Egicoccus sp. AB-alg2: one gene and its partner. The protein of the gene in region 1 interacts with the protein of each later gene in a pairwise test. Links are inferred from orthologs where the notes say so. Each region holds a gene or a part of one and is shown on either strand. Other genes may lie near its edges.

What was found.
Region 2: the proteins of ACERM0_RS09760 (region 1) and ACERM0_RS04080 interact in binary tests that used the Escherichia coli proteins (3 or more experiments, as listed by UniProt). The link is inferred for Egicoccus sp. AB-alg2 from one-to-one orthologs.

Annotation. Positions count from the first base shown.
Region 1 is NZ_JBGUAX010000004.1:461,387-471,498, forward strand. Bases 6,847-9,634 are described here. They hold ACERM0_RS09760 (acyl carrier protein), read left to right. Parts: upstream 6,847-8,011; coding sequence 8,012-8,257; downstream 8,258-9,634. Other genes in these bases: ACERM0_RS09750 (beta-ketoacyl-ACP synthase III), read left to right, coding at 6,847-7,198; fabG (3-oxoacyl-ACP reductase FabG), read left to right, coding at 7,195-7,917; ACERM0_RS09765 (beta-ketoacyl synthase), read left to right, coding at 8,329-9,591. Also shown: serA (phosphoglycerate dehydrogenase), read left to right, coding at 174-1,754; signal peptide peptidase SppA, read left to right, coding at 1,788-3,461; kynU (kynureninase), read right to left, coding at 3,489-4,715; ACERM0_RS09740 (ACP S-malonyltransferase), read left to right, coding at 4,970-5,887; ACERM0_RS09745 (hypothetical protein), read left to right, coding at 5,949-6,161; more of ACERM0_RS09750, read left to right, coding at 6,158-6,846; ACERM0_RS09770 (acyl-CoA carboxylase subunit beta), read left to right, coding at 9,660-10,112. UniProt on the Escherichia coli protein: Carrier of the growing fatty acid chain in fatty acid biosynthesis.
Region 2 is NZ_JBGUAX010000002.1:297,185-312,469, forward strand. The notes cover bases 5,850-8,637. They hold ACERM0_RS04080 (alpha/beta fold hydrolase), read left to right. Parts: upstream 5,850-6,714; coding sequence 6,715-7,560; downstream 7,561-8,637. Other genes in these bases: npdG (NADPH-dependent F420 reductase), read right to left, coding at 5,850-6,490; ACERM0_RS04085 (L-aspartate oxidase), read left to right, coding at 7,557-8,637. In the rest of the region: pabB (aminodeoxychorismate synthase component I), read left to right, coding at 1-923; ACERM0_RS04060 (aminotransferase class IV), read left to right, coding at 920-1,798; ACERM0_RS04065 (bifunctional UDP-sugar hydrolase/5'-nucleotidase), read left to right, coding at 1,984-3,798; ACERM0_RS04070 (LVIVD repeat-containing protein), read right to left, coding at 4,183-5,667; more of npdG, read right to left, coding at 5,831-5,849; more of ACERM0_RS04085, read left to right, coding at 8,638-9,140; ACERM0_RS04090 (MalY/PatB family protein), read right to left, coding at 9,149-10,279; ACERM0_RS04095 (ferritin-like fold-containing protein), read right to left, coding at 10,372-11,049; ACERM0_RS04100 (homogentisate 1,2-dioxygenase), read right to left, coding at 11,159-12,370; ACERM0_RS04105 (IclR family transcriptional regulator), read right to left, coding at 12,556-13,293; ACERM0_RS04110 (MlaE family ABC transporter permease), read left to right, coding at 13,520-14,284; ACERM0_RS04115 (ABC transporter permease), read left to right, coding at 14,288-15,181; ACERM0_RS04120 (MlaD family protein), read left to right, coding at 15,178-15,285. UniProt on the Escherichia coli protein: The physiological role of BioH is to remove the methyl group introduced by BioC when the pimeloyl moiety is complete. It allows to synthesize pimeloyl-ACP via the fatty acid synthetic pathway through the hydrolysis of the ester bonds of pimeloyl-ACP esters.

The DNA of each region.
Region 1 (10,112 bases):
CGGTCAAGGCGTCGACGTCGATCGAGCCGCCGCCACGGGGGAGGTCGGTGTGCGCCGCGGACGGGCGGCACGGTTTCCCTCGTTGCGTGCATGGGCGGGTGCGGCGGGCCGTACGCTGGCGACCTTCCGCTGCACGTCCCGTCCCTCCCGCTCGAATTCCGGAGTTGTCCCTCGTGAGGATCCTCGTTGCCGACCCGCTGGCCGAGGCCGGCGTCGCCGCGCTCGCCGAGCAGCACGACGTCGACGTCAAGACCGGGCTGTCCAAGGACGAACTGCTCGAGATCGTCGGCGCCTACGACGCCGTCGTCGTTCGTTCCCAGACCACCATCGACGCCGACGTCTTCGCCGCGGCGACGAACCTGAAGGTCGTCGCGCGCGCCGGGGTCGGACTGGACAACGTCGACGTCGAGGCCGCCACCAGGCACGGCGTGATCGTCTGCAACGCGCCGCAGTCCAACATCGTGTCGGCCGCCGAGCACACCGTCGCGCTGCTGCTGTCGCTGGCCCGCAACATCCCCCAGGCCCACGCCGCGCTGGTGGAGGGCAAGTGGGAACGCTCGAAGTGGTCGGGCACGGAACTGCACGACAAGACCCTGGGGGTCCTCGGGCTGGGCCGGATCGGCACGCTCGTGGCCCAGCGTTGCCACGCCTTCGGCATGCGCCTGGTCGCCTACGACCCCTTCGTCGCGCCCGAGCGCGCCGCCCGCCTGGGCGTCGAGTTGGTCGAGACGGTCGACGAGGTGCTGCGACGGGCCGACTTCATCACCGTCCACCTGCCCAAGACCCCGGAGACGGTCGGTCTGCTGGACGCCGAACGGCTGAAGCTGATGAAGCCGACCGCCCGGCTGCTCAACGTCGCCCGGGGCGGGATCGTGGACGAGCAGGCGCTAGCCGACGCGCTGCGCGACGGCGTCATCGCCGGCGCCGCGATCGACGTTTTCGCGTCCGAGCCGACCACGGCTTCGCCGCTGTTCGGGCTGGCGAACGCGGTCGTGACCCCGCACCTCGGCGCGTCCACCGAGGAGGCGCAGGACAAGGCCGGCACCCAGGTGGCCGACTACGTCAACCTGGCGCTGGCCGGTGAGTTCGTGCCCTCGGCCGTCAACGTCCAGGGCGGTCCGGTCGACGAGGACGTCAAGCCGTTCCTGCCACTGGGCGAGAAGCTGGGTCGCCTGCTGACCGCGCTCACGGACAACGGCCTGGCCGGTGACGTCACGGTGGAGTATTGCGGCCAGCTCGCCGACCACGATGCCCGCGTCGTCGGACTCAGCGTGCTGAAGGGCATGCTCTCGGCCGTCGCCAGCGAGCCCGTCACCTACGTCAACGCGCCGCTGCTGGCGGACGAGCGGGGCCTGCGCGTGCGTGAGATCTCCGATCCGCACTCCGAGGACTACGTCTCGCTGCTGCGGGTGTCCGGGGCGACCCGCGACGGCTCCGCCATCCGGGTGGCGGGCACACTGCTGCATCCCGGCGCGCGCGAACGTCTCGTCGAGGTCTGGAACACGCCGGTCGACGTCGAGCCGGCCGCGCACATGGCGTTCTTCCGCTACGAGGACCGGCCCGGCGTCGTCGGCACCGTGGGGACCGGCTTCGGCGAGGCCGGCGTCAACATCGCCGCCGCCCAGGTGGGTCGCGCGGAGGCCGGTGGCGAGGCCATCATGGCCCTGTCGCTCGACGACGCCGTGCCGCGCGACGTGCTCGAACACATCACGACACAGATCGGCGCCAGCGAGGGTCGGGGGATCTCCCTCTAGCCCGAGGTGCCGGCGGGACGCCACGAGGTGACCATGCCGCCCGACCGCCGCCGATGGATCCACCGGCTCCTGCCCTGGCCACGGCGGCGGTTCGTGCTCGCGCTCGACCTCTCGCGGCCCGTCACCGACGGCGCGCCCGGCAGCCCCGTCGCCCGCATGGCCGGCGCCCGCGGGCCGTCGTTGCGGGAGGTCGTCGCCGCGCTCGAGGAGGCCGCCCGCGACCGGCGCGTCGGCGCGCTGGTCGCCCGGGTCGACGCCCCCGCCGACAGCTGGGCACACGCACAGGAACTGGCCGGCGCCGTCCGGGCGTTCCGCGCCAGCGGCAAGCCGACGTTCGCGCACGCCCAGACCTTCAGCGAGGCCGGGGACGCCGTGCTGGCGTACCTCGTCGCCTCCGCCTTCGAGGAGGTCCACCTCCAGCCGACCGGCGAGGTCGGCGTCGTGGGGGTCGGCGTCGTGCAGCCCTTCGTCGCCGATCTGCTCGACAAGCTCGGCGTCGTCCCCCAGCTCGACCATCGCCACGAGTTCAAGACCGCCAAGAACCTGCTCACCGAACGGGCCTTCACCGAGGCCCACCGGGAAGCCGCCGACCGCATCGTGGCGAACCTGCAGGAGCAACTGCTCGACGCGGTGGTGGGTGGACGGGGCCTCGCCCGCGACCGGGCGGCCGAGCTTGTCGACCGTGCACCATTGCTGGCCGAGGAGGCGCGCGACCACCACCTCGTCGACCGCCTCGCCTATCGCGACCAGACCATGGCGGCCGCCTTCGCGCGGGTCGGGCCGCAGGCACGGCTGCTGACGCTGCGCCAGTACGTCGCCCTGCTGCGGCGACGTCAGCGCCCCGACCAGCCGACGGTCGCGCTGATCCATGGTCGCGGCGCCATCCAGGTCGGTCGCGGCCGGCCGTCGCCGCTCGGACCGGTCATGGGCGCCGACACGGTCGTGACGGCCTTCCAGCAGGCCGTCCGCGACCAGCGGGTCCGTGCGATCGTCTTCCGCGTGGACAGCGGCGGCGGCTCCGCGGTCGCCAGCGACGCCATCCGGCGGGCCGTCGCCTACGCCCGCGAGGCCGGGACCCCGGTCGTGGTGTCGATGGGCAGCCTCGCCGGGTCCGGTGGCTACTGGATCGCGATGGACGCCGACCGCATCCTGGCCTCGCCCGCGACGCTGACCGGCTCCATCGGCGTGGTGTACGGCAAGCTCGTGGCCCGCGAGCTGCGGCACAAGGTCGGGATCACCACCGACGAGGTGCACCGGGGCGCGAACGCGCTGATGTTCTCCAGCGACCAGCCGTTCACCGACGCGCAGTGGGATCAGGTCGGGCAACTGCTCGACCGGGTCTACGACGACTTCGTCGAGCGGGTGGCGGCCGGGCGCGGGCTGCCACGCGAGCAGGTGCAGCAGATCGCGCGCGGCCGGGTGTGGACCGGTGCCGACGCCCGCCAGCGAGGCCTGGTCGACGAGCTCGGCGGCTACCGCGAGGCCTTCGCCGCCGCACGCCGGTTGGCGGGGCTGCCCGCGGACGCGCGGCTACGGGTCCGCGTGCTGCCGCGACTGCCCGCGTCCCACCGTCTGGGGCTGCGCCCGGGCGCCGCCGCCGGGCTACGGGCCGTGCTCGGCCGCCTCGAGGCGACCGTCGACGACCCCGCGGGGGCGCACGCCCGCATGCCCGATTGGGCCGGGCCCGCGGCACGACCGGGCCGGTGACCGCCGAGCGACGACGGGCGTCGGCGGTCAGACGACCGTGCGGCGACGATGGTGTTCCGGCCGGTCCCAGTCGCCGCTGCGCAGCAGTTGCGCGAGCACCTGCACGGCGTCGTGGACGTCGACGTGGCGCACGTACAGCGGCGCGAAGCCGAAGCGCACGAGGTCGGGCGGCCGGTGGTCCGGGATCACGCCCCGGCCGATCAGGGCCTGCGTCAGCGCGTACGCCTCGCGGTGGCGCAGCGAGACCTGCGCGCCGCGGGCGGCCGGGTCGCGCGGCGAGACCACCTCGACCTCGTCACCGCAGTGGGCATCGACCAGCGCGACGAACGTCTCCGTGAGGCTGCGCGCCTTGGCGTCGAGGTCGGCCGGCGAGACGCCCTCGAAGGCCGCCAGCGCCGTGTCCAACGCCGCGGTCGACAGCACGTGCGGGGTGCCGACCTGGAACCGGCGGGCGTCGGCGGCCGGCTCGTAGTCGAGGGCGAACGCGAACGGACGGGCGTGCCCGAACCAGCCACGCACCGGGGTGTCCGCCGCCTCGTGCCAGCGCCGCGCGACGAAGAGGTAGGCCGGCGCCCCGGGCCCGCCGTTGAGGTACTTGTAGGAGCAGCCGACCGCGAAGTCGGCGTCCCAGGCGTGCAGGTCGACCTCGATGGCGCCCGTCGAGTGCGCCAGGTCCCACACCGTGACCGCGCCGACCTCGTGTGCCGCGGCGGTGAGCGCGGCCGCGTCGCGCCGTGCGCCCGTGCGGTAGTCGACCTGCGTCAACGCCAGCACCGCCACGTCGTGGTCGAGCGCCGCCGGGACCTCGTCGGGGGCGACCACGCGCACCTCGAGGTCGCCGCGGACGTGCGCGAGCCCGCCGGCCACGTACACGTCGGTCGGGAAGTTGCCGTCGTCGGTCAGCAGCACCCGCCGCTCCGGCCGCAGGGCGCGGGCCGCGGCCAGGGCCTTGAACAGGTTCACCGAGGTCGAGTCGCCCACCGCCAGTTCGTCCGTGGCGGCGCCGAGCAGCGGTGCCAGCCGGCTGGCGACCCGGGCCGGCAGGTCGACCCAGGCGGCCTCGTTCCAGGACCGGATCAGCCCGACGCCCCATTCCTGCTCGACGACCGTGCGCAGCCGGTCCGCGACCCCGTGTGGCAGGGCTCCGAGCGAGTTGCCGTCGAGGTAGACGACCCCGTCGGGCAGCGCGAACCGGCCTCGCCGGTCCGCGAGCGGGTCCCGATCGTCGCGCATGGCGCAGGCCGCGCGGTCCATGCATCTCCCTTCTCGCGCATCGCAACCCCGGCAACGTAGTGCGAAGCCGCAGGTGAGCGCGGGTCCGGCGCCGGTCCGCGCGGTGGGCACGGGCCGGGTGCCGGCGGGGGGTCCTTGACAAGACACTGACGTCGGTGTCAACTCGTGCCGATCTGAAATTGACGTCGGTGTCAACTCGCATCCACGTCCAGGTCCCCCTCCCTCCCGTCCACCCGTCCCCTCCACCCTCCCGTTCGCCTCGTGAAGGAGCCTGCGTGCGTCTCGCGTTCGTGTTCCCCGGTCAGGGTTCCTACCGGACCGGCTGCCTCGACCCCTGGGACGGCCACCCCGCCCTCGCCATGGTCGACCAGGTGACCGACGCGATCGGCCGCAGTGTGCGTGACCTCGCGACCGACGAGGGGACCGGCGCCCGCACCGCCGATGCCCAGCCCACCATCATGACCGCGTCGCTCGTCGCCTGGAAGGCGCTCACCGACGCCGGTGTGACGCCCGACGTGGTCGCGGGCCACAGCCTGGGAGAGGCCACCGCCGCCATCGCCGCCGGGGCGTTGCCGGTCGCCGACGGGGCCCGTGTCGTCGCCGCTCGCGGCGAGGCGATGGGCCGCGCCTGCGCCGCCAACCCCGGCGGCATGGCCGCGCTGGTCAAGCTCCAGCCGGATGCCGTGCAGGTCCTGGTCGACGAGGACCCGGATCTGGTGATCGCCAACGACAACGCGCCCGGCCAGGTCGTGCTCGCCGGCACGCCGGAGGCCATCGGCCGCATCCGCGATCGCGCCCGTGAGGCCGGTGGCCGGGCCCTGCCCCTGGACGTCGAGGGGGCGTTCCACTCGCCGGCGATGGCGCCGGCCGTGGACGCCCTGGCCGCGGCGCTCGCCGACGCCGAGGTGCGCACGCCGGCCCTGCCGCTCGTGACCGGGACCACCACGGAGGTCCTGCGCGACGGCACCGCCATCCGCGACGCGCTGGTCGCGGGTGTGCTGGCCCCGGTCCGGTGGCGCGAACTGCAGGGTCGCCTGGCCGAGCTGGGCGTCACCGACCTCGTCGAGGTCGGGCCCGGCGGCGTGCTGGCCGGGCTCGCCAAGCGCACGGTCCCCGACGTGCGCGTGCACACCGTGGCCACCCCCGAGGACGTCGACGCCGTCGCCGCGCAGTTCGCCGGCGCCCGCGCCTGACCGCCCCCTCGAACCACCGCCTCGTACGACCGGAGCCAACGCGATGATCCCCATCCCTGCCATGTCCGTTCTCACCTCGCCGGTGGACGGCCGGGTGCGCACCCTCGTCGCCGCCGACACGGTCGTGCACCGCGGCGACGTCGTCGCCACGGTCGAGGGCGCCTACGGCCCCGCCGAGGTCCGCGCGTCCTGCAACGGTCGCATCGGTGGCGCCCTGGCCGGGACCCGTCAGGCCGTGTCGGCCGGCGAGGGCGTGCTGTGGGTGCGCCGGTGAGCTGGGTCCCCCGGTCCCAGGTGGCGGGCGCCTCGCCCGTCACGATCGCCGGCTTGGGCGCCTACCTGCCGGAGCGGGTCGTCACCAACGACGACCTGGCCGCCAGCGGGCTGGACACGTCCGACGAGTGGATCCGCTCGCGCACCGGCATCGCCCAGCGGCGCTACGCCGCGGCCGACCAGGCCACCTCCGACCTCGCACTGGAGGCCGGCAAGGCGGCCCTGGCCGACGCGGGTATGGGCACCGACGACGTCGCCGCCGTCATCGTCGCGACCACCACGCCCGACCACGCCGTGCCTGGCACGGCGCCGCTGGTGGCGGCGGCCCTGGGCACCGAGGTCGGTGCCTTCGACGTCAACGCCGCCTGCAGCGGGTTCCTGTACGGGCTGCGGGTCGGTTCGGCGATGGCGCTCGTCGAGGACGCCCCGGTGCTGGTGATCGGCGCGGAGACGCTCAGCCGGATCGTCGACCCCACCGACCGGGGCGTGGCGATCCTCTTCGGCGACGGTGCCGGCGCCGCGGTCCTCGTGCCGGACGCCGCCGGCAGCCTCGGCCCCTTCTCCCTCGGCGCCGACGGCCGCGACCCCTCGATGCTGTGGACCGCGACCGGCGGCACCCGTACCCCCGTCAGCGCCGCCGTCCTGGAGGCCCGCAGCCACTACCTGACCATGCGCGGCGGCGACGTCTACCGCAACGCCGTGGCGCGGATGACCGCCGCCGCCAACGACGTGCTGCAGCGCGCCGGCCGGACCATCGACGACGTCGACCTGTTCGTCGGCCACCAGGCCAACATCCGCATCCTCGACGCGGTCGCCCAGCGTGTGGGCGTCGACCGCGACCGCGTGCACCTCACCGTCGACCAGCACGGGAACACCTCCGCCGCGTCCGTGCCGCTCGCTCTGGCCGACGCCCGCCACCGCGGGCGGCTGCACCCCGGCGACACGGTGCTGCTGACCGCCTTCGGGGCCGGTCTGACCTGGGGTGCCTGCCTGCTGACCTGGAACCCGGACCCGACCAGCGACGAGGGCACCGCATGACCCGTATCGCACTCGTGACCGGCGGCAGCGGCGGCATCGGCGCCGCGATCTGCCGCGCGCTGTCGGCCGACGGCCACCACGTGCTCGTCGGCTACGGCGGCAACGCCGAGGCCGCCGAGAAGGTCGCCGCCGACTGCCAGGGGGACGCCGAGGCCGTCCGGATCGACGTGACCGACGAGGCTTCCGTCGCCGCGGCCGTCCAGCGGGCCACGGAACTCGGCACGCTGGCGGTCGTCGTGAACAACGCCGGCGTGGCCGACGACGACCTGCTGCTGCGCCTCGACCCGGCCCGCTTCGACCGGACCGTCGAGGTCAACCTCCGCGGTGCCTACCTCGTCTCGCGTGCCGCCATGCGCCCGATGCTGCGCGCCCGCTTCGGCCGGATCGTCAGCGTCGCGTCCGTGGTCGCCCTGCGCGGCAACGTCGGCCAGACCGCCTACGCGGCCTCCAAGGCCGGGCTGATCGGCTTCAGCAAGTCGCTCGCCCGCGAGGTCGGCCGCAAGGGCGTGACCGTCAACGTCGTCGCCCCGGGCTTCGTGGCCACCGCGATGACCGACGCGCTCGGCGACGAGGCGCGCGAGGCGCTGCTCGCCCAGGCGCCGACCGGGCGCCCCGTGGAAGCCGACGAGGTGGCCGCCACCGTCGCCTTCCTCGCCTCCGAGGCCGCCGGCTCCATCACCGGCGCCGTCGTCCCCGTCGACGGTGGCGCCGGCATCTGACCGCCGCCCCGTCCCAGACCTCCGGCCCGCCGATCGGGCCGGTGCCCTTCCCGACGTCCGGTCGGGAACCCCGACCCTCCAGGAGGGACCACCCATGAGCCAGGACCTGTTCGCCACCTTCCAGACCGTCCTCGTCGACACCTTCGGTGTCCCGGCCGAGGACGTGACCCCCGACGCGACCTTCGAGGCGCTCGGCCTCGACTCGCTCGACGTCGTCGAACTCACCCTCGTGCTCGAGGAGGAGACCGGCGTGAAGCTCGAGGACGAGGAGCTCGAGGACGTCCGCACCGTGCAGGACGCCATCGACAAGATCACGGAGAAGCAGCAGGCCGCGGCCTGACCTCCGCTCGGGGGCGCGCCGCGACCTGCGCCTCCTCGACGGGGGATCGACCACAGGAGAAGGAGTCCGCGATGAACGCACGACGCAACGTCGTGGTCACCGGCATGGGTCTGGTGACCCCGGCCGGCCGTGGGCTGGCGGACGCCTGGAACGGGGTCCTCGCCGGCAAGGCCGCCGCGGTGGTCGACGAGGAGCTGGCCGCGGCCGGCACCCCGGTGACGATCTGCTGCCGCGTCCCGGCCTACGACGCCGACGCCGAGCTCGGCCGGGGCGCCAAGCGTCGCCTCGACCGCTTCACCCACCTCGGCGTCCTGGCGGCGCGCGAGGCCGTCCAGCACGCCGGCCTGGTGGACGTCGACGACGACCCGGAACGGATCGTCGCGACCGATCCGGACCGGGTCGGCATCCTGCTCGGCTCCGGCATCGGTGGTGCCGAGACCTGGGCCGACGAGTACCCGCGCTTCCTCGAGAAGGGCCCCAACCGGGCCAGCCCGATGTTCATCCCGAAGATGCTGTCGAACACGGCGGCCGGGACGATCGCGATCCGCACGGGCGCACGCGGGCCGAACATGACCGTGAACACCGCCTGCGCGGCAGGCGCCTCGGCGATCCACGTCGCCCGCGACCTGATCCGCTCGGGTGTCGCCGACGTCGTGCTCGCCGGCGGCGTCGAGGCCGGCATCACCGCCCTGTCCATCAGCGCGTTCGCGCAGATGGGCGCGCTGTCGCGCAACGGCGACCCGGCGGCCGCGTCGCGTCCGTTCGACGTCGACCGTGACGGCTTCGTGATGGGGGAGGGCGCCGGCGTCCTCGTCCTGGAGTCGGAGGAGCACGCCCGGGGCCGCGGCGCCGCACCGCTGGCGGTCGTGGCCGGTGCCGGGGCGTCCGCGGACGCGTTCCACGCGACCGCGCCACCGGAGGACGGTGGCGGCGCCGTCCTGGCCATCCAGCGCGCCGTCGAGGACGCCGGGATCGACCCCACCTCGATCGCGCACCTCAACGCACACGGCACCTCGACCCCGCTCAACGACGTCGCCGAGGCCCGCGCGCTGCGCAAGGTGTTCGGCGACCACACCGATGACCTGGTGGTGACCTCGACCAAGGGCGTGACGGGCCACCTGCTCGGCGCGGCCGGCGCCGTGGAGGCCATCTTCGCGATCCAGGCCATGCGCGAGGGGCTCGTGCCCCCGACCGCCAACCTGACCACGCAGGACCCCGACATCGCACTCGACGTCGTCGCGGGCGAACCCCGCGCCGTGACGTTCGAGGCGGCGCTGTCCACCTCCATGGGCTTCGGCGGCCAGAACGCCGCCCTGGTCCTCACCCGCGCCTGACCGGCCGTGGCCGGCGGCCGACCTCGGCCCCGGCCCGGCCCCCGAACACCGCGACTGCGAGGTTCTCCGTGACCGACACCCTCCACATCGAGACCCCGGCGCTCGACCCGACCGCCCTGCAGCCGGGCGACGGCGCCCGGGTGCGGCTGTCCCGCCTGCTCGACCGCGACAGCTTCGTCGAGCTGGGATCGCAGCGGCAGCACCGCGCGAACCAGTTCGGGCTGGACAAGCGCCGTCCCGACACCGACGGGGTGGTGGCCGGCACGGGCGCGATCGGCGGCCGGCCCGTCAACGTCTACGCCCAGGACCGGCGGGTGCTCGGCGGCTCGCTCGGTGAGGCCCACGCCGACAAGATCGCGCGGACGATCCAGCAGGCCGGGCGCGGTGGCGTGCCGGTGGTCGGCATCAACGACTCCGGTGGCGCCCGCATCCAGGAGGGCGTGGCCGCCCTCGACGGCTACGGACAGGTCTTCCGCGCCAACGTCGCGGCCTCCGGCCGGGTGCCGCAGATCGCGCTCATC
Region 2 (15,285 bases), on another replicon or contig:
CCTCGCCGCCCTCCCCCGCGACCGCGGTGTCCCCCACGACCGACGTCGCGTTGACCACCAGCCTCCACCGCGACGCCCATCTCGCCGCCGTGCGTGCCGTGTTGGAACACATCGCCGCTGGCGACGTGTTCCAGGTCAACCTGACCCAGCGCCTCACCAGCCGCTGGCCGCACGACCTGTGGCGCCTGTACCGCGCGCTGCGGCATGAGTCGCCCGCGCCGTTCGCGGCCGCCATTCCTGCGATCGGCGTGGCCTCCATCTCCCCGGAGACGTTCCTCGCCGTCGACGGTTCCCGGGTCATGACCAGGCCGATCAAGGGCACGCGGCCGCGCGCGCCCGACCCCGACCTCGACGCCGCGCTCGCCGACGACCTGGCCACCTCCGACAAGGACCGGGCGGAGAACGTCATGGTCGTCGACCTCGAGCGCAACGACCTCGGGCGCGTGTGCCGTGACGGCAGCGTGCAGGTGCCCGAGCTGGCCGTCGTCGAGGCACATCCCACCGTCTGGCACCTGGTTTCCACGGTGGTCGGCGACCTACGCGCCGACGTCGGTTACGGCGACCTGCTCCGTGCCACGTTCCCGTGCGGCTCGATCACCGGCGCGCCGAAGATCGCGGCGATGCGCATCATCGAACGGCTGGAGCAGGCCCGCCGCGGCTGGTACTGCGGCGCGGTCGGCTTCCTCTCACCGGGGGCGGCGCGCCTGTCCGTCGCGATCCGGACCGCCACCCTGCACCCGGGCGGGCAGGTCGACTACGGCGCGGGCGGCGGGATCGTGGCGGACTCCGACCCGGACGACGAGCGTCGGGAGAGCTTCGACAAGGCCGCCGCGTTCCTGCGGGCCGTCGGGGCCCGGCGGCCGGACGGCGGCGGGCCCGGCTCGCCGGCCGTCGCCGGCCACGGACGCACGGAGCCGCGATGAGCGCTTCCCTGCAGGTGTGGATCGGCGGTCGTCTGATGCCGGCCGAGCAGGCGACCGTGTCCGTCTTCGACCGCGGCTTCCGGAACGGCGAGGGGGTCTTCGAGACCTTCCGGGCCTACGGCGACCACGTCTTCCGCCTCGCCGGTCACGTGGACCGGGCCATCGCCGGTGCCGCCGAGCTCGGCTTCTCGCCCGGCCCTCGCGACGTGCTGTGTGCGGCGGTCGCCGACACGGCGCGCGCCAACCTCGACGCCCTCGACGGTCAGGACAGCGCGCTCCGTCTGACGGTCTCGGCCGGCAGCATCGAACCGGACTCGCCGTTCCCCGGCCGAGCCGTCGGCGAGCCGACGATCGTGGTCACCTCGCACCGGCTGCAGCTGGACCCGCGACGCACCGAGGTGGGCCTGCGGGCGATCACGGTCCCGATGGCGCGGGAGCTGCCGCACGTGAAGGCGGTCTCCTACCTGGTGGCCGTGACGGCCAAGCGCCGCGCCCGCGAGGAAGGCGCCGACGAGGCCCTTTTGACCAGCCCGTCCGGCGAGGTCCTCGAAGGGGCCAGCTCGAACCTGTTCGCCGTGGTCGACGGGGTCCTCGTCACCCCGCCGACGGACGCGGGCCTGCTCGCCGGCGTGACCCGGCAGGTCGTCCTGGAGGTCGCCGAACGGTTCGGCATCCCGGTGGAGGCCCGGACGCTGACGGCCGACGGGCTGGCTGCTGCCGACGAGGCGTTCCTGACGGCGACGACCCGCGAGGTGGTGCCCCTGGTCGCGGTGGACGGGCGGCCGCTGGGCGACGGACGCCCGGGGCCGCTGACCGCCCGGCTGGTCGCCGGCTACCGGCAGGCCGTGGCCGACGAGCGCGCCGCCGCCCGCTGAGTTCCCGCGGGTCGACCCGCGCGCGGTCCGGCGTTCGTCGGCCGTGGACGCGCGACGAGTGGACGCCTGTCTACACTCCGCGCGCTTCCGGTCCGGAAGCACGGGGGCGAGCAGTGCCCGGCGACGCCGGTCGGAGAGGCGGCGCCGTCCGCCCCCGTCACGAATCTCGACGAAGAGGGCATCCCTTGTCGACGCACACCTCCACCGGGCTGTGCCCGGAGCCGGGGGCGGGCGGCATCCGGCGCGGTTCCCGTGCCACCCTGCTGCTCGTCCTGCTGTTGTCATTGACCCTGGCCACCAGCGGGCTCGCCCAGGCCAAGCCCGCTGGCACCCCCGGTCACGACGCCAAGACCTTCGAACTGACCATCATGGGCACGACCGACATCCACGGTCATGTCTGGGACTGGGACTACTTCGCGGACGCGCCGTTCTCCAGCGCCCGCGGTCTCGCGCACCTCTCGACGCTCGTCAACGAGGTCCGTGCCGAGCGCGGCGCCGAGCGCACCCTGCTGCTGGACAACGGTGACTTCCTGCAGGGCAACCAGCTCGCGTACTACTACGCCGAGGTCGAGCGCGACACCGGCATGACCGACAACCCGATCGCGGCCGCCATGAACCACATGGGCTTCGACGCGACGTCGGTCGGCAACCACGAGTTCAACTACGGGCTGGACTTCCTCGACGGCTTCATCGAGCAGGCCGACTTCCCGCTGCTGTCGGCCAACACCTACCACCACGGCACGCAGGACCCGGCCTACGAGCCCTACACCATCCGCCGCGTCAACGTGCCGGGCCACAAGCCCGTCGACGTCGGCATCATCGGGTTCACCCCGCCGGGCGTCGCCATCTGGGACCAGCGCCACGTCGAGGGTGTGCTCGAGTTCGGTGACATCGTCGAGTCGGCCAAGCGCTTCGTACCCGAACTGGCGCGCAAGACCGACCTGGTCGTCGCCGTTGCCCACTCCGGGCTGACCAGCCGTTCCAGCTACGGCCCGGAGCTGCCGCTGGAGAACGCCGCCACCGAGCTGGCCCAGGAGGTCGCCGGCCTCGACGCGATCCTGGTCGGGCACACGCACGTGTCGATCCCCGAGCGCTTCATTGCGAACGACGTCACCGGCGAGCAGGTGCTGGTCACCCAGCCCCAGCAGCACGGCCGCCAGCTGTCCGTGATGGACTTCACGCTGCGCCTCGAGCGCGGTCAGTGGACCGTCGCGCACAAGGGCTCGCACGTGCGCAACGCGACCAGCGTCGCCCCGGACCCGGCGATCCTCGACCTCACCCGCGAGGCGCACGAGACGACGGTCGCCTACGTCAACACGCCGATCGGGACCTCGACCGGCGAGTGGTCGAGTCGCGAGTCGGTCTACCGCGACACCCCGATCATGGACCTCATCCACACCGCGCAGATCGGTGAGGTCGAGGCCCGGCTCGAGGCGCTCGGCGGCCCGGACCTGCCGGTGCTGTCGATCGCGGCGCCGTTCACCCGCGACGCCTTCATCCCGGCCGGCCAGGTGACGATCCGCAACGTCGCCAGCGCCTACATCTACGACAACACGCTGCTGGCGGTCGAACTCACCGGCGCCCAGATCGCCGACTTCCTGGAGTACTCCGCGAAGTACTTCCAGACGCCGTCGAGCTGGCCGGTCGACCCGGAGACCATCCTCCAGGCCAACAACGAGCCGCACTACAACTACGACATCATCGGTGGGCTGACCTACGACGTCGACGTCGCCAAGCCGGTCGGCGAGCGCATCCAGAACCTGCAGTTCGAGGGTGCGCCGCTCGACCCGGAGCAGCGCTTCGCGGTCGCCATCAACAACTACCGCCAGTCGGGCGGCGGCGGGTTCCCGCACGTCACGACCGCGCCGGTGCTCCTCGACGAGCAGCGCGAGGTCCGGCAGCTGATCATCGACTACGTGTCCGACGTCGGTGTCATCGACCCCGAGGAGATCTTCGAGGACTCCTGGCGTCTGGTCCACGACGGCACGCCGCTCGACTGAGCCGAAGCACGTGACGGTCGGCGGGGTGGCCTTCGGTGGCCACCCCGCCACCGTTTCTCGACGGTTTCACGTCCCCCGCCGGTGTCCGCGTCTGGCGTCGCGCGTCGCTACCGAACCGGGGAAGCCGAGTGGGCCGTTTCGTTCTCCACGTCTCCACGGTGCTGCACCTCGTCGCCCAGGAGAGCGAGATAGCACCCACCCATCACCTGCTCGCGCCGACCCTGCTGCATTCCGCAGACACTGTCGATGCTGCACGCGGCGGTGCACCGCGTCCAAGGGCGAGTTGCCCGCCGAACGCGCCCTTGAACGCGCTGCAGGCCGATTCGGGAGACGACCTCGGATGACGGGAGGGGCGACGGGCGCCGTCGCCCCTCCCGCGGCGGTCTAGCGTTGCAGGCGCAACACGTAGAGCCCGGAGTTCCGGTCCGAGGCGAGGACCAGGTCACCGTCGAGCGCCACGCCCCAGACGCTGGTGTCGTTGCCCGGTCGCTCGCCTGGCCCGATCGGGTTCGGGTTCGGCGTCGGCGTCTTCCACTGGGCGACGAAGGTCGGCTCCCCGCCGTTGCGGATCCCGGCGATGTCCACGGCGACGATGCCCTCGGCGTACCACGAGAAGAACACCGTGTTGCCGCGCACCTTCGGGTCGTGGACCGTGTAGTCGTTCGGCCCGGGCGGCGGGAGCTGGCGCGTCGTCGGCAGCTCGAAGTCGGCCAGATGCACCGGCTCGGTCGGGTTCGAGATGTCGTAGAAGCGCGGATAGCCCCACGCCTGCTCGCGGACGAGTTCGCCATCGGCGTCGTACTGGGGCGCGACGGAGAAGTCCTCCTCGGTCTGGATGAGGACGTTGCCGCCCTGCGCCAACCAGGCGGAATGGGCGTTGCCCTCGTCCTCGGGGCGGTACAGGTCGCCGGTGTTGCCCTCGTACACGGGGTTGGCGGGGTCACGGAGATCGAGGATCACGGTCCCCATGTCCCAGTACGACAGGTAGGCGCGACGCCCGTCGCCGATGACGGAGTGCACGAAGTTCAGGCCCTTGCCGTCGAAGATGTCGATGCCGAGTTCCTCGGTGATCCCCCACTCGGAGATCCGCACCGGCTCGCCCGGCTCGGAGACGTCGAAGACCATGAAGTCCTTCTCGGCTCCCCGTGTGGCGTACTCCGCGTAGATGGCGGCGGTGTAGACGTAGGCGGCGTTCGGGCGCGCCTCCAGCCAGAGCTCGTGAACGCCGTACGGGCTGTCCGTCGGCACGAGCGCCAGCTCCACCGGGTCGGTGGGGTCGGAGACGTCATAGACGCCGAACCCACGGAAGGCGTCCGAGCTGAGCGAACAGGGCTGGAACGAGACGGCCGCGAGGTCACCGCGGAAATGGCGGGTGTTGACGCGCTGGACGATCACCTTCTCGGTCCAGGTGCCGGCCAGCTCCGGGTTGCTCTCGGCGTCGGCGAATCGGGACAGCGGCGTCGGGTTCGCCGGGTCGCGCAGACTGACGGCTTCGACGCCGCTGGACCGGCAGCCCGCGCGCCAGCTCGCGAGGTACGCGACCCGCTTGTGCGCCCACACGTCGGCGATCGAGTTCTGGGGGTCGTAGTTACCGAGCGTCACGAACTCCCCGGCGTCGGCTGCCATCGCGGGCATGGGCCCTGGTTCACCGGGCTCTGCGTCGGGGTCGAAGTCGGCGGCGGCGTCACCCTTGTCCATGGTGTCGCCGGGGCCGAGGTGGGCGGCGGCCGGGTTGCAGGCGAAGAAACTGGTGTCGTGTGCACACGCCAGCTCGTGGGCGTGCAGCAGCGGCGTGACCGTGAGGGTGAAGGCCACCGCTGCCACCAACAGCAGGTAGCGGTGGACGCGGCCAATGGATCTGGACGGCATGGGTGCCTCGTTCGCCGATGACAGTGACCGGCCGAGTCAAGCCGCCCGAGCGACAGGATCAGTCCGAAAGGCGCATACCGCACGTGGCCATTCCGGGCCCGCTCTTTCGTGCCACGCCCGCAGGGCCATGGTGACGGAGACCCGAGGCGCGCGGTGAGCCGGTTCAGCGGGGGGTGAGGCGGCTGAGGCGCAGGCCGACGTGAGCCTTGTGGCGCTTGTTCACGGCGATGATCACCGCTGTCAGCCCCTCGAGCGGCGCGGCGAGCCGCAGCGCGCCGGCCGGATACGACCGCACCCCGTCGATCCGGTTCGCCAACGTCGCCACGGCGTCGACGGCCTCGGTGTCGTCGCCGAACACCGGGACATCGTCCTCGAGCGGCGTGTCGAGGCGCTTGAGTGCGGTCGACGAGACGCTGTGGAACGCGGCGGTCATCCGGGCGCCCGGCAGCCTGGCGGCGCAGGCCTGCGCGACACTGCCTTCGGCGACGGGTTCGTTGTAGGGACCGTGTGCGTCGAAGGCCAGGGGGTTGACGGCGCTCACGACGATCCGGCCCTCGACGGCCGGGGCCAGCGGCTCCAGCACCGCATCCAGCCCCTCGTACGGGACGGCCAGCACGACCACCGGCGCTTCGCAGGCGCCCAGGTTGTCGACGCCGACGACCTGTCCGGCGGCGTCCGGCAGCTCTGCGCGCAGCTCGTCGGCCGCCGCCTGCCCGCGCGACGCGTCCCGCGATCCGAGCCGCACGTCGACGCCCGCCACCAGCCAGCGGCGCGCCAGACCGCGGCCGAGGGCCCCGGTGCCACCGACGATCCCGACCTCCACGCTGACCTCCTCGAGTTCCGACGCGCCGGCGCAGGCTGCCACACCAGCCGCCCGCATGCCGCACCCGGGCCCCACGTGCCGCAGCCCGGCCCCGCAAACCCGCACCCGGGCCTCGCATGCGGCGCCGCTAGACTCCGTCGCGGTCCGCGGTGGTTCCTCGCCGGGACCGTCACGGGGCGGCCGGTGACCGCCCCGTCGTCTCGTCCAGCGGCAACGGAGGGCAGGTGACGAGCTCCCCCGACGCTCAGTTGCGCTGGCACCGAACGACGTTGGAGGGCCGCGTCGCCGTCTACGGCGAGGCCGGTGACGGCCCGCCGCTGGTCTTCCTGCACGGCTGGGGCCTGTCGGCCCGTTCCTACGCCCGCGCCCTGCCAGGCATCGCCGCCAGCGGCTGGCGGGTGCTCGCGCCGGCCCTGCCCGGCTTCGGCCGCAGCGACGCCCTGCCGGGCGAGTACACCTTCGAGAAGCTGGCCAACTGGGTCGACGACCTGCTCGACCACGCGGGCGTCGAGGAACCGGCCGCGCTGGTCGGGCACTCGTTCGGCGGTGGCGTGGCGACCGCGACGGCCTGGTACCACCCCGAGCGCGCCCGGTCGCTGACGCTCGTGAACTCCATCGGCGGCTCGGTGTGGAAGACCGGCGGACGCGCCGACCGGCTGCTGGCCGAGCGACCGCTGTGGGACTGGGGGCTCCGCCTGCCCCGCGAGTTCGGGCGGCGCGACTACCGGCGGGTGCTGCCGGTGGTGCTGCGCGATCTCGTCGGCAACGCCGTCACCAACCCCGCGGCGGTGTGGCGGGCCGGCGAACTGGCCCGCAACGCCGACCTGCGCGAGGAACTCGCCACCCTGGCCGCGCGCGGCCTGCCGGTGACGATCCTGTGGGGCTCGGCCGACAAGGTGGTCCCGGAGGCGACCTTCCTGGCGATGTGCGACGCGGCGGGCGCACCGGGCGACATCGTGACCGACGCCGGCCACTCCTGGCTGCTCGCCGACCCGGACGGGTTCGGGGAGTTGCTGACGAACTCCCTCACGGTCCGGCGCACCCTCTCCGAACGCACGCGAGCCTCATGACGATCTCCGCACCCCCTCCCCCGCCCAACATCGTGGACGACCGGGTCCGCGCCGACGTCGTGATCGTCGGTGCGGGCGTCGCCGGTCTCTACGCCGCCAGCCGGCTGCCCGACCACCTCGACGTGGTCGTGGTGGACAAGGGCGTGCCGGGCGGCGACTCCGGCTCGTCGCCCTGGGCGCAGGGTGGCCTGGCGGTCGCGATCGGCGCCGACGACAGCCCCGAGCTGCACGCACAGGACACGCTGCTCGCCGGCGACGGCCTGTGCGATCCGGTCGCCGTCGCCGTGCTGGCCCGTGAGGCGCCCGGTCACGTGCGCGAACTGCTGCACCTCGGCGCGGCCTTCGACCGGGTCCCGGGCGAGGTCACCTCCGACGACCCGGCGCACCTCGACCTCGCGCGCGAGGGCGGACAGCGGGTGCCCCGCTCGGTGCACCGCGCCGACGCGACCGGCGCCGAGCTGGTGCGGGTCCTGCGGGCCGCGGCCGCCCCGAAGGTCTCGCGCCTTCCGGGCATCGTCGTGGCGCTGGCCCAGGACGAGGCCCGGCGCGTCACCGGGTTGTGGGTCCTCGCCGACGGCCGGCTGCTGGCCGTCGAGGCGCGGGCGGTGCTGCTGGCCACCGGCGGCTGTGGCGGCCTGTTCGCCGCCACCACCAACCCCGCCCATGCGACCGCGGACGGCGTCTCGCTGGCGATGGCGGCCGGCGCCGCCGTGCGTGACCTGGAGTTCGTGCAGTTCCACCCCACCGGGCTGGCCGTCGCCGGGACGTGGCGGTTCCTGCTGACCGAGGCCCTCCGCGGCGCGGGTGCCACCCTGCACGGCTCCGACGGCGAACGGTTCCTCGTCGACCGCCATCCCGACGCGGAGCTCGCACCGCGCCACGTCGTCGCCAAGGCGATCCTCGACCAGCCCGACGGCACCGCCTGGCTCGATGCCACGCACCTGTCGGAGCAGGCGTTCGCGCACGAGTTCCCGACCGTGCTCGCCGGCGCCCGCCGGTACGGCTTCGACCTGGTGACCGAACGGGTGCCGGTCACGCCGGCCGCCCACTACCAGGTCGGCGGCGTCCGCACGGACCTCGACGGACGCACCTCGCTGCACGGCCTCTATGCCGCCGGCGAGGTGGCCTCGACCGGCGTCCACGGTGCCAACCGGATGGCGGGCAACTCCCTGACCGAGGCGCTGGTGTTCGGCGCGCGTGCGGCCACGGCCCTCGCGGCCGAACTGCCCGGCCGCCACGGGGAACTGGGCGAACCTCCCCGACTCGCGGACCATGCGCCCGTCCCCGCGCAGGCGCTGCGCGAGCGGCTGCGGACCGCCATGCTCGAGGGCGCGGGGCCCGTGCGCACCGAGGCGGGGCTGGCCACCGTCGCGACCGAACTCGAGGCCCTGTCGGCCGACCTGCACCGTCCCGGCGCGGCCGACGACGAAGTCGAGTTGTGGCACGCCCTGCGGGTGTCGCGGGTGCTGGTGCGCGCCGCACGGCTGCGCACGGAGTCACGCGGCGGCCACTGGCGCGACGACTTCCCGGCGCCCGACCCGGCCTGGGCCGACGTCCACCTCGAGCACGTGACCGGCTGACCCGGCCGTCAGAGGCTGGCCGCCATCCGGTGCACGGCTTCCTCGAGGATCGACGTCGAGGTGGCGAAGTTGAGCCGGACGTGGCCCTCGCCGCCCGTGCCGAAGTCCCGGCCGTCGACGACCGCCACCCCGGCCGCCAGGAAGTGGTCGGCCGGGTCACGGTCGAGCCCGAGTCCACGGCAGTCGAGCCAGGCGAGGTAGGTCGCCTCGCCGGGGCGCCACCGCACGTCCGGCAGATGCCGTGCCAGCAGGTCGCCGAGCCGTGCCCGCCGCTCGGTCACTGAGGCCACCACGGCGTCGAGCCAGTCCTCGCCGTCACGCAGCGCCGCGGTGTGGGACAGCACCCCGAAGTGCGTCGCGCCGTGCGCCACCTCGACCGGCAGGCTGGCGAGCTGTGCCGCCGCGGCCGGCCCGGCGACCGCGACGGCCGCCTTGAGCCCGGGCAGGTTCCAGCCCTTGGAGGCCGACAGCAGCGAGAAGGCGTCCTCGCTGCCGGGCACGGTCAGGTAGGGCACGAAGTCGGCCCCGGACAGCACCAGCGGCGCGTGGATCTCGTCGACGACGACCCGCACCCCGTGGCGCGACGCGGAAGCCGCGACGGCGGCCAGCTCCTCACGCCGGTGGACGGTGCCCGTCGGGTTCTGCGGGTTGCACAGCAGGTAGGCCGCCGACCGCCCGGCGAGTTCCGCCATCGCGTCGTCGACGGCGCGGAGGTCGAGACGACCGTCGACGTCCAGCGGCACCTCGACGACCGTGCGTTCGGCGTGGCGCAGGTAGGCGTAGAACGGCGGGTACACGGGCGGGTTCACGATCACCGGCGCGCCGGGCGCGGTCACGAGCCGCACGAGCTCCATGGCGCCGCGCATGACGTCCGGCATCAGCGCCATCCGTGTGACGGGCACGTCCCAGCCCCAGCGCCGTCGCGCGAAGTCGGCCATCGCGTGCTGGTAGCCGTCGCCCGCCGGATAGCCGGTGTCGCTGCGCGCGACGGCGTCGGACAGCACACGGGCGACGGGCTCGGCCAGGGCCGCGTCCATCTCCGCGACCCACAGGGGCAGCACGTCGGGCGGGTACGTCCGCCACTTCACGCTGCGGCGCTGGCGCAACTCCTCGAGGGTGAACGACTCGAGCGGGTCCACGCGGGCTCCTCGACGGGCGGGCGGCGGCAGGCGACGGGCGGTTTCGGGGGGGCCGGGCCGGGCGCGGACGCCGCGGTCCACGCCAATGGCCGTCAGGTGATCTCCTCGAGGTCCTCGAGGCCCAGCTCGATCATGCGACGGTGGTGGCCCTGCATGACGCCGATCGCCAGCCGCTTGACCCGCGTCTCGCCGGTCTCGCCGTCGTCGGCACCGCTGGCGAGGATCACCTTCAGCGCGTCCGTGTCCGACACGATGCCCTGGAAGCCCTGCAGCGCGCGTCCGAGGACGTTGGCGACCAGCTGGCGGGCGCGTTCGCAGGCCGTGTCGTCGACCAGTTGTTCGCGGAGGTGAGCGGTCGCGAAACGCTCGAACGGGCCGCGGTCGGCCAGGGAGGCGACCAGCACCATCCCCGTCTCGCGGTCGAGCGACGGTGCCAGTTCACGGCTGAAGTCCGCCGCGATCGGCAGGCCCAGGGCGAAGAAGGCGCAGGCGCTGAACCAGTCGTCCATCGGCACACGGTCGAAGTAGGCGTCGAAGTGGGGCTTCTGCCGGTCCATCACCGCGCCGGGCAGGTCCGTGTGGCTGGCCAGCGTGTCACGCAGCAGCACGTAACCGGCGTGCTCGCGGACGGCGAGCTCCGCCAACTCGTCGGCGGTGCGGGCGTCGGGCGCGTGACCGACCGCGCGGGCCGTGACCTGGAACGAGCGCAGCTGCCCGTACGCGAGCGCGCCCAACACCTCGACCGTCGCGAGCTCCACTTCCTCCGACACCGTCGCCACTCCTGCCGTGTCCGCGGCCCCAGGACCGGCCAGCGTAGACACCTGGCGGGGCGCCGACCCGGCGTGGCCCCGGTGACGAAGCCAGTCCGTCCCCGGCCGGTCAGGCCAGCGGACCGGGCGTGGGCACGGCCGGGTCGGCCGCCTGGTCCAGGTGCACCGTCGGCGTCCACGACCAGGCGTAGTCGGGGCGGTCGAGCTCCCGCGCCAGCGCGGTCAGACGCAACGGCCGGAACGCGTCGATCATGACCGCGACCTCGTCGGTGTGTGTCGAGCCGAGGCTGGCCTCGGCGACGCCCGGCTGTGGGCCGTGGGTCAGGCCCGACGGGTGCAGCGTCAGCGAGGCGACGTCGATGCCCTTGCGGGACCCGAACGAGCCGGCCACGTAGTAGATGAGCTCCTCGGAGTTGAGGTTGGCGTGGCTGTACGGGATCGGGACGGCCTCGGGATGCCAGTCGACCGGCCGCGGCACGAACGAGCACACCATGAACCCGCGACCCTCGAACGTCTGGTGCACGGGCGGCGGCGGGTGGATCTGCTTGGCCAGCGGTTCGAGGTCGTGGATGTTGAGCGTCCACGGATACAGGTAGCCGTCCCAGCCGACCACGTCGCAGGGGTGGAACGGGACCACGTAGTCCTGCAGCCCCCCGCGGATGCGCAGCGTGACCGTGTAGTCGCCCTCCTCGTCGACCGTGCGCAGGTTCGCCGGGACGTGCAGGTCGCGCTGGCAGTACGGCGCGTGCTCCAGCAGCTGTCCGTAGCCGTTGCGGTAGCGGGCCGGGACCTCGACGAGACCGCTGGAGACGAGGACGAGGTGGCGCTGCGGCCCCGGTCCGGACGGCACCACGCGGTAGGTCACCCCGCGCGGGACCACCACGTAATCGCCGTCGCGGTACGGGAGGTCGCCGAGCACGGTCTCGAAGGTGCCGGCGCCCTCGTGGACGAAGACCAGTTCGTCGGCCTCGCCGTTGCGGTACCAGCCGACCATGGCCCGGTCCGGGCGCGACAACCAGACCTCGAGGTCGTCGTTGAAGGCCAGGAGCCGACGCGCGGTCAGCGCGTCGCCCCCGGGCGCGAGCTCGCGGCTGTCGAAGTGGTGGTGGAGGTGGTGGTCGGGCTGCCACTCGTCGCGGGCCAGCGGCCGGAAGGTGCCGACCTGGCGCAGCTGCATCGGCTGGTGCAGGTGGTAGAGCGTCGAGGAGGGACCGTCGAAGCCCTCGAGGCCGATCACTTCCTCGACCAGCAGCCGCCCCTCGTGCCACAGCTGGGTGTGCCGCTTCGGTGGCACCGTCCCGAACCGGTGGTAGCTCGTCATCTCGTTCGCCCTCCCACCGGGGAGAACCCGGCCGAAAGAGCATGCTGGTCGCCGCGCGGACGTCGAGCCACGGCCCGTGCGCGTAGCGACCAGCCGGACGGACCAGCCACCGGGCCGGCGCGGCCGGGGCGGGACGCCGCGGTGGGCTGGACGCCGCCCGCCCCGCCGGGAGGATGACGTGTCGGTCAGGTGGCCCGCCGCGGGCGCCAGCCCAGTCGCTCGGAGATCTCGCGGGCGCTGCGCAGCACCCGCAGGGCGATCGACTCGGGTTCCGGCAGCCGCGCCGTCGGCGCGACGATCCCGACCGCCGCGACCGCCCGACCGGTGTGGTCGAAGACGGGCGCCGCGACCCCCGACGCGCCCGGCTCCAACTCGTCGCGGGTGTAGGCGACACCGCGCTGGCGCACCGGCTGGAGTTCCGGGTTGCGGGCCCCCTCCGGCAGGAACGCCAGCAGCGCCTTGCCGTGGGCCGCGACCCCCAGCGGGTGGCGGAACCCGATCCGGTAGTTGACCTGCACGAACCGGTCGCCGGGTTCGATCACCTCGACGACGACGAGGTCGTCGCGGTCGCGCACGGCAAGGCAGGCCGTCTCGTTGGTGTCCTCGGACAACGCCCGGAGCGGCGGCCCGGCCAGGCGCCGGACCTCCAGTCCCTGCGCGGCCCGGACCCCCAACTCCAGCATCGAGAGCCCGAGGCGGTACTTGCGCGTCTCCGGGTCACGTGTGACGAAGCCCTCGCCGGTCAGCGTGTCCAGCAACCGGTACAGCACTGCCCGGTCCAGGCCGGTGGACTCCGCCAGACCCGAGACGGTCGCGCCGTCGCTGTGCTCACCGAGCGCGTTCAGCAGCGCCAGCCCGCGGGCGAGGGTGCGTGACCCGCTGGAACGGCGGCCGCGCTTGTCGTCGTCGTCGTCCGGTGCCACGTGTCGGATCCTTGTTCGTCGGGGGCCAAAGAACCCTGGGGGGACGCGTTCCGCACACCCGAGTGCGTTGTCGCGGTTGGCGAGTGTGCTGCGCGACCCGCGCACGGTCAAGCGCTGTGGCGACCGAATGGGCGGGGAGCCGTCCGTGCCCCGTCCGCGCGGTCCGTCACGACGCCGTCACCGACCCGCCACCGGCTCGTTGCGATGCACGACTCGGGAGGACCGGATGCCCAGCGTGAAGGCGGGTGTGCAACAGCTCGGCGGCGTCGCGTCGATGGGCGTCGACGGCATGTTCGCGGTGCGCAGGGGCTTCCCGTTCGGCGAATTCGTCCAGCAGTGCTGGTTCATCGCCAAGGTCACGATGGTCCCGGTCGTGCTGATCTCCATCCCGTTCGGGGTCATCCTCGCCCTGCACGTCGGCTCGTTCGCCCGGCAGCTCGGCGCGGAGAGCTCGGTCGGCGCGGCGATGGTGCTCGGCATCGTGCGCGAGGCCGCGCCGGTCGCCACGGCGCTGCTGATCGCCGGGGCCGGCGGCTCGGCCATGACGGCCGACCTCGGCTCACGACGCATCCGCAACGAGCTCGACGCCATGGAGGTCATGGGCGTCGACCCGGTGCACCGCCTGGTGCTGCCACGGCTGTTCGCCGCCGCCCTCGTCGCCGTGCTGCTCAACGGGCTCGTGTCGGCCGCCGGCATCCTCGGCGGCTGGGTGATGGCCGTCCCGGTCCAGGGCGGGACCAGCGGGGCCTACTTCTCCTCGTTCACCGAGCTCGCCCACCTGCCCGACCTGTGGTCGGCGATGATCAAGGCGACCCTGTTCGGCTACCTCGCCGCGGCCATCTCCTGCTGGTACGGCTACAGCGCCCACGGCGGGCCCAAGGCGGTCGGCGACGCGGTCAACCGTGCGGTCGTGCTGACCTTCATCGTGCTGTTCTTCGTGAACTTCGTGCTGACGGCGCTGTACTTCCAGCTCGTCCCGCCGAAGGTCTGAGCCGTGGCCGCCACCGACCCCGGTTTCACCCCCGGTGCCCACCAACCCGGTCTCACCCCCCGCGCAGACGTCCGCGCCCTGCGTGCGGTGTCCCGGCCGCTGCGGCCCTTCGAGGAGTTCACCGACCAGCTGCGGTTCTGGGGCGAAGCACTGTCCGCGCTGCCGTTCAGCCTCAAGTGGTGGCGCAAGGTCATCCTGCCGCAGATCTCGGACGTCGTCGTCGGTGCCGGCGGGTTCATCGTCGGTGGCGGGATGCTGTTCGTCATCGCCTCGCTGGCGTTCTTCACCGGCACGCAGGTCGGCCTGCAGGGCGTCGCCGGCCTCGAGCAGATCGGCGCGCAGGCCTACGTCGGCCTGGTCAGCTCGTTCGCGAACGTGCGTGAGATCACACCGCTGATCGCCGGCGTGGCGCTGGCCGCCAAGGTCGGGGCCGGCTACACCGCCGAGCTGGGCGCCATGCGGATCAGCGAGGAGATCGACGCCGCCGAGGTCATCGGCGTACGCCCGATCCCCTACCTGGTCTCCACGCGCATCTGGGCGGCGCTGATCCCCACCATCCCGCTCTACCTCCTGGCGCTGTTCAGCGCCTTCTTCGCGACGCGCCTCATCGTCACCGGCTTCTACACGATCTCGCCCGGCGCCTACGACACGCGGCTGGCGCTGTTCCTGCCCGTGATCGACATCGTCTACAGCGTGGCCAAGGCGATCGTCTTCGTGATCGTGGTGGTGCTGATCCACACCTACTACGGCTTCTACGCCAAGGGTGGCCCGGCCGGCGTCGGGGTCGCGGTCGGCCGTGCGATCCGGGCCAGCATCACGGCCGTCGTCATCCTGAACATGGTGCTGTCGCTGGCCTTCTGGGCCGCGGGCGGCGAGACGATCCGGATCGCCGGATGACGGGCCGGTTCGCGCGCCTGCGGCCGACACGGCCGCTCGACCCGGTCCTGCAGCGCCGCGTCGTCGGCACCGCCACCGTGGTGCTGGTCCTCGCGCTGGCCACC